Regions from separate parts of the Streptomyces glaucus genome, predicted to be linked through region 2. Evidence: riboswitches for the same ligand, from Rfam matches in the RefSeq annotation. Region 2 holds a riboswitch; the other holds the start of a gene.
What was found. Region 2 has a riboswitch for cyclic di-AMP ahead of ABD363_RS02175 (transglycosylase SLT domain-containing protein). Riboswitches for the same ligand answer to the same signal wherever they lie in the genome.
Positions count from the first base shown of each region.

Region 1: it holds a riboswitch for cyclic di-AMP, as region 2 does, so the genes downstream of both, ABD363_RS19795 (transglycosylase family protein) here and ABD363_RS02175 (transglycosylase SLT domain-containing protein) in region 2, are expected to answer to the same signal.

Region 1 is NZ_BAAATK010000026.1:29,521-33,101, forward strand. It holds gene eno (phosphopyruvate hydratase) at 1-798, opposite strand, end outside; gene ABD363_RS19795 (transglycosylase family protein) at 1,155-1,931, opposite strand; cyclic di-AMP (ydaO/yuaA leader) riboswitch at 1,936-2,104, opposite strand; gene ABD363_RS19800 (transglycosylase family protein) at 2,281-3,411, opposite strand.
Region 2 is NZ_BAAATK010000002.1:144,865-148,445, reverse strand. It holds gene ABD363_RS02185 (GNAT family N-acetyltransferase) at 1-258, opposite strand, end outside; gene ABD363_RS02180 (HAD family hydrolase) at 543-1,355, shown strand; gene ABD363_RS02175 (transglycosylase SLT domain-containing protein) at 1,374-1,859, opposite strand; cyclic di-AMP (ydaO/yuaA leader) riboswitch at 1,862-2,024, opposite strand; gene ABD363_RS02170 (polyprenyl synthetase family protein) at 2,599-3,581, shown strand, end outside.

The DNA.
Region 1 (3,581 bases), on a different contig from region 2:
CATCTCCTCGGCGGTGCGCTCCTTGCCCTCGAAGACGTAGCGGCCGTCCTTGTGGAACTCGGTGGCGGCGACGTCCAGGGCCAGGGCGATCTGCTCGCCGGGCTGGTAGCCGGCCTCCCTGATGGCCTCCAGGATGAGGTCGAGGGCCTCGCGGTTGGAGCCGAGGTTCGGGGCGAAGCCGCCCTCGTCGCCGAGGCCGGTGGACAGGCCCTTGGACTTCAGGACCTTCTTCAGGGTGTGGTAGACCTCGGCGCCCCAGCGCAGGGCCTCGGAGAAGGACTCCGCGCCGATCGGGGCGATCATGAACTCCTGGATGTCCACGTTGGAGTCGGCGTGCGCGCCGCCGTTCAGGATGTTCATCATCGGCACCGGCAGCAGGTGCGCGTTCGGGCCGCCCAGGTAGCGGAACAGCGGCAGGTCGCTGGCCTCGGAGGCGGCGTGGGCGACGGCCAGGGAGACGCCGAGGATGGCGTTGGCGCCGAGGGAGCCCTTGTTGTCGGTGGCGTCCAGGTCGAACATGGCCTGGTCGATCAGGCGCTGCTCGGTGGCGTCGTAGCCGACCAGCTCCGGGCCGATCTGCTCGATGACGGCCAGGACGGCCTTCTCGACGCCCTTGCCCTGGTAGCGGCTCGAGTCGCCGTCGCGGAGCTCGATGGCCTCGAAGGCGCCCGTGGAGGCGCCGGACGGGACGGCGGCACGGCCCGTGCTGCCGTCGTCGAGGCCGACCTCGACCTCGACCGTGGGGTTGCCTCGGGAGTCCAGGATTTCCCGGGCTACGACGACGTCGATGGACGGCACGAGCATCTCCTTCTTGAATGTGACGCGGGTTGGCAGGACCGTGACGGCTCCGCGAGTGAACCGTGGTGGCTCTGCGAGACGAGCCTAACCGGCTCGGGGCGATCGGCCAGCCGGTCACCCCTTGCACGGGGGAACCGGGAGTAAATTGTTTCCCGGCGGAACAAAGAGGTCAACGGGCGGCCGCGCCCCCTCCCGCGCCCGTACGCCCCCAGCCACGCAAAAGCCCCGCCCCGGTGCGTACGGGGGAACACGCACCGGGGCGGGGAGCCCGTGGGGACGGGGGGACGGCCCTCACGGGGCTTCCATGACGGAGGACCCGGATGTGAGGGCGCTGTGGCCGGCCCGGGAGCCGCCTCTTACTTCAGGTGCAGCTGCTGGCCCGGGTAGATGAGGTCGGCGTCCTCGACGATGTCCTTGTTCAGCTCGAACAGCTTCGCCCAGCCGCCCCGGACGTCGTGCTCCGCGGCGATCGAGCTGAGGGTGTCGCCCTCGACGACCTTGTACTCGCCGTCGCCCTTCTTGACCTTCTCGCCGGTCGGGGTGGTGACGGTCTTCTGGGCGGCCGGACGCTCGGCGGAGCGGGAGGCCGGCTGCTCGGTGGAGCGGGTGGTGGTCCCGGTGTTCTGCGAGGAGCCGCCCGAGGCCCCGCCGGACCAGTCGTTCGAGGCCCCGCCGGACGAGCCGTTGGAGGCCCCGCCGGACGAGCCGTTCGAGGAGGAGCCGTTCGACGAACCGCTCGACGCGGAACCGCCGCTGTACGCGGCGCCCGACAGGTTCTTGCCGCAGACCGGCCAGGCGCCCTTGCCCTGGCCCGCGAGGACCTTCTCGGCGATCTCGATCTGCTGCGCCTTGGTGGCCTGGTCGGCGGTGGCGGCGTACGCCGTGCCGCCGTACGCGGCCCAGGTGGAGGCGGAGAACTGCAGACCGCCGTAGTAGCCGTTGCCGGTGTTGATGGACCAGTTGCCGCCGGACTCGCACTGGGCGACGGCGTCCCACTCGGAGGCGGTGGCCGCGGAGGCCGTGCCGGACGCCATCAGCGGGGCGGCGACGGCGGCGCCGGTCACACCGGCGATGGCGATGGCACGGGTGGCCTTGTTCGGACGACGGTGCTTGCCCTTGCCGGAAAACAGCATGGTTGGATCCCCTCACCGACGCCTGCGAGGTGAGCTGTCGGGTTCGGGCCGGTCGAGTTGCCCGGCCGCGTCCCTCGCGGGACACGGCTTCACCCCTAGCCGGTTCCGGCCTCAACTGCCGGTTCCGGCGCCTACCTTGGTTCCCCCGCTCCTGCCCACGGCGCTTGACGCGACGACTGTTCCCGGGCGGCCGCTGGCAGGATTCGGCGTTGCGGCAGCCGGGGCCCGCGGTGGCGAGCGGTCACGACCGTAGGCAGGCACGCCGCGGAATTTCAAAGACGATCAGGGCTTCTGAGATCTATCTCTCACTGCGCTTATATGCGACATTCAGCGGGAAACCCGACGCCAACTACCGTCGTTCTCCGCTCGGTTCGGCCCCGACCTCGAGCGTCTGACCGGGGACGATGGTGTTCGGGTCGGCGCCGACGACGTCCCTGTTGCCGTCGTACAGGGTGCGCCATCCGCCTTGGAGGTCAAGGGAGTCGGCGATGGTCCAGAGAGTGTCGCCGGAACGGACGGTGTACGAGCCGTCGACGTCCTCGCGCGTGGCGTCGTCGCCGCGGGAGGCGTGCCGGCCGGAGGAGGCGCTCCTGCGGTCCTCGACCGCCTCTTCGTCGGCGCTGGGGCCGCGGTGGCGGCCGATGCCGGCGGATCCGGTGTCGACCAGATAGGAAGTCCCCACGCTCTGTCCAGAGTTGTCCGCTTCGTCACTCCTGGGGGCGACGCTGGGCGAACCGCCACTTTCCCGGACATCGGCGGACGTGTCGGACTCGGCGGATTCGTCCTTCGCGTTTGACGCATCGTCGGGCGCGGTGGACGGGGACGCCGGGGCCGAAGGCGAGGAGGGAGAGGAAGGACCGGGAGACGTTTCGGGAGACGCCTCATGGGATGTTTCGGGCGAGTCGGACGAGTCACCCGAACCGGGCCGCTCCGAGGAGTCCTTCGCCCCTTCGGCGTCTTCCGAGCCGGCCGATCCCCCCGAACCGGCCGGACTTCCCGATTCCGCCGGGCTCGTCGGCTCTGCCGTGTTCCGGGAGTCCGCGGAACCGCCGGTGTCCTCGCCGGCCGGCTTCCCCTCCGACGCGCCGGCGCCGGTGGACGCCGGGTCGTCCACGAGCCCGGCGAGCAGGCCGCACGTCGGCCACGCGGCGATGCCCTGGTCGGCGAGCATCTTCTCGGCGACGGATATCTGCTGGGACCGGCTGGCCTGGTCGGCGCTGGCCGCGTACGCCAGACCGCCGTACTTCTCCCAGTCCTCCTGGGACAACTGCAGGCCGCCGTAGTAGCCGTTGCCGGAGTTCTCGCTCCAGGCGCCGCCGGTCTCGCACTCGGCGACCCGGTCCCAGGCCGCGCCGTCGGCCGCGCTGGCGCCGGAGGCCCCGAGGAGCGGGATCGCGATGGCGGAGCCGGTCACTCCGGCGGCGACGACGAGGGCCGGAGCCTGGCGGGGGCGGCGGTGACGACCGTTCCCGGAGAGCATACGGGGACCTTTCCCGAGACAGCACGGACGGCGCGGCGGAGCGCACTCGGCGCCGCGCTGATGGGTGAACGTATCCGCAGGAGATCGCTTGTCACAAGTTCATGCCGCACAGATCACGTGAAGATCACAGCCTTGAGGGCGTGTCACGTTTGCGGCGGCACGCGGCGGCT
Region 2 (3,581 bases):
GCGCAGCACCGCGCCCTGACAGTCCGACACCCCGAGTCCGACGGCCCGCCCCTGGCCCAGCGGCCCGCGCTCGTGGGGCAGGAAACCGGCCGCCTCGCCGCCCTCGTAGACCACCGCCACGCGCGCGTGCGGGCGGACCCGGCTCACGGCCTCGGTGAACTCCGGTTCCATGAACGGGTTGCGCGGCGCGCCCGACGCGGCGCGCAGCTCCCGCCAGCGCTCCTTCTCCCCCTCGCCGAGCTCCTCCGGCCCCAGCACGCGAATGCGTCCACTGCTCAACCTGACCCCCCGATCAAGTCCCCCCGGACACAAGGAAGGTACCCCCGGGGCCGCCCCGGCGGTAGGTACCGGGCCATGCTGCTGCCAACCGGTGCAGAGGCCCACAACCACCTGTAGGCGGTGAAGGGGGATGAAGGCGGTGACTTCCGGACACGTGTGCGCCGTGTTCCCCGGCGGTCTCCGACGCCCCGCGGGCGCCGGGGTCCGTGGGGCGGTCCGGCTCCGGACGCGTCGGCGGGGCGCCCGGTCCGTATTCTCTGATCATGGCCCCCTTCACCGCATTCTCACTCGTCGCCACCGACCTGGACGGAACGCTGCTGCGCGCCGACGACACGTTCTCCGACCGGTCGCGCGCCGCGCTCGCGCGGGTGGCGCGGGCCGGTGCGCAGCACCTCGTGGTGACGGGACGCCCGGCGCCGAGGGTGCGGCCGCTCCTGGACGACCTCGGCTGCGGGGGGCTCGCGGTGTGCGGGCAGGGCGCGCAGGTGTACGACGCCGGCGCGCACCGTCTGCTGTGGTCGGTCACCCTGGACCGGGAGCTGGCCGAGACCGCGCTCGGCAAGATCGAGGCCGAGGTGGGGCAGGTGTACGCCGCGGTCGACCAGGACGGTGTCGACGGGCTCACGCTGATCGAGCCCGGCTACCGGATGCCGCACCCGACCCTGCCCGCGGTGCGGGTCGAACGGCGCGACGACCTGTGGTGCGCGCCCATCAGCAAGGTGCTGCTGCGCCATGCCGAGCTGTCCGACGACGAACTGGCGGCGACGGCCCGCGCGGTGGTCGGCTCCCTCGCCACGGTCACCATGTCGGGGCCCGGGACCGTCGAGCTGCAGCCGCTCGGCGTCACCAAGGCGACCGGCCTGGCGCTGGCCGCCGAGCACCTGGGGCTCGGCCCGCGGCGGACGATCGCCTTCGGGGACATGCCCAACGACATCCCCATGTTCGGCTGGGCGGCCCACGGCGTCGCGATGGCCAACGCCCATCCCGCCCTCAAGGCGGTGGCCGACGAGATCACACGGTCGAACGAGGACGACGGCGTCGCCGTCGTCCTCGAGCGGCTGTTCGGCGCGGCCTAGAGGGAGGGCTCGGCGGGCCTAGTAGGCCCCGGCGACGTTGTCGATCGAGCCGTAGCGCTGGGCCGCGTAGTTGCAGGCGGCGGTGATGTTCGCGACCGGGTCGTACGGGTCCCACGACGTGCCGGCCACGTGGTACGCCTGGAAGGTCGGGTCGATGACCTGGAGCAGGCCCTTGGACGGGGTGCCCGCGGCGGCGTTGGAGTCCCACAGGTTGACGGCGTTCGGGTTGCCGGACGACTCGCGCATGATGTTGCGGTGGATGCCGTCGTACGTGCCGGGGATCCCGTTCTGCGCCATGATGTCGAGCGCCTCCCGGATCCAGCCGTCGAGGTTGTCCGGGTAGGCCGTGGCCGTGGTGGTGGCGGCGGTCGTCGTGGCGGCCGTGGTGGCCGCGGACGCGCTGGCCGCGCCGACGAGCGGAAGGGCGAGTACGGCGGCGCCCGTGCCGGCGAGGGCGAGCGTGCGGGCGAGGCGGGCGGTACGGCGGTGGCCGCGTGCAGGCATGGTCGGTTCCTCTCCTACGCCTGCGAGGTGAGCTGTCGGGTTCGGGCGGGAGGTGCCCGGTCGTGCCCCGTGGGCACGGCTTCACCCCGAGCCGCACCGGTGCGTCCGGTACGGCGGCTTACCTGGGTCCCCCGCTCCTGCCGTGCGAGTGAGTTCGTCGTGGGTGGCGCGGACGGCGGCAGGATTCGGCGTCCGCCCGACAGGCCGGGAACGTATGCGAGAGCACATGTCCGGAACAAGTGCGGGATTCGCGGAACGCTCCTGTTGACCTTGTTCTGGGGTGTTTTGGGTGCTTGATCCTTCGCGGGCGCCGAGGGGCAACTCGCTTGCGGGGCCGGGGAGGTGGGGAGGAGGCGGGGCGGGCGGCGCGGCGCGCCGGGGCGTGAGCCAACTCACGGAGACCGAAAAGACCGGCAAAACGGGCAATATGGCCAACTCGCCCGTAAGGGGCCGGTCGTGGGGCCGGGCGCGGAGACGCGGGGAGGGGACCGGGTGCGCCGCCGGCGGCGGCGGGCGCGTTCGCCGCGCGCGGAGTGAGGATGGTCACGCCATGTCGTTCCATGTCCGCTCATATGAACCGATCAAAAACATGACGGTCCTGGTCCCGTATCGCCCGGGCTGTAACCGTGGGCCCTATCGGTGATCGAAACGTGACCGGATACGCTGACTTGAGTGAGGGCAGCGACCTATCGACAAACCGTGTAATCGCCAGCAGACACCAGCAGACAGGAGACCCCTCGTGACCGTCGTCGGGCCGTTCGGGCTGAGCGTGCGGGACCAGGCTCTGGAAGCCGATGTCCAGGCCGGATTGGCGGCTGTCGAGGAAGGGTTGCTCGAGGCAACCAAGAGCGCGGTGCCCTTCATCACCGAGGCCGCCCAGCATCTGGTGCGGGCGGGCGGGAAGCGGTTCCGGCCGCTGCTGGTGATGCTCGCGGCGCAGTTCGGGGACCCGTACGCGCCCGGCGTCGTGCCGTCGGCCGTGGTCGTGGAGCTGACCCACCTCGCCACGCTGTACCACGACGACGTGATGGACGAGGCCGCGGTGCGGCGCGGGGTGCCCAGCGCGAACACCCGCTGGGGCAACTCGGTGGCGGTCCTCACCGGCGACTTCCTCTTCGCCCGGGCCTCGCACATCCTGGCCGACCTCGGCCCGGAGGCGGTGCGGGTGCAGGCGGAGGCGTTCGAGCGCCTGGTGACCGGGCAGATCCTGGAGACGGCGGGACCACGGGACGGACGGGACCCGGTCGAGCACTACCTGGACGTGCTGGGCGGCAAGACGGGATCGCTGGTGGCGGTCTCCTGCCGGTTCGGCGCGATGATGTCCGGCGCCGACGACACGGTCGTGGACGTGCTCACCCAGTACGGCGAGCGGCTCGGCGTCGCCTTCCAGCTCGCGGACGACGTACTGGACATCGCCTCCGACTCGCACGAGTCGGGCAAGACGCCGGGCACGGACCTGCGCGAGGGCATCCCCACCCTGCCGGTGCTGCGGCTGCGGGAGCGGGCGGCCCGGCTGGGGCGGGCCGAGGACGTCGCGCTGTGCGAGCTGCTCGACTCCGACCTGACCGACGACGCGCGGCACGCCGAGGCCCTGACGCTGCTGCGCGCCCACCCGGCGCTGGAGCAGGCGCGCCGGGACACCGTGCGCTACGCCGAGGAGGCGCGCGCGGCGCTGGCGCCGCTGCCGGAGTGCGACGCGAAGACGGCGCTGACCGAACTGTG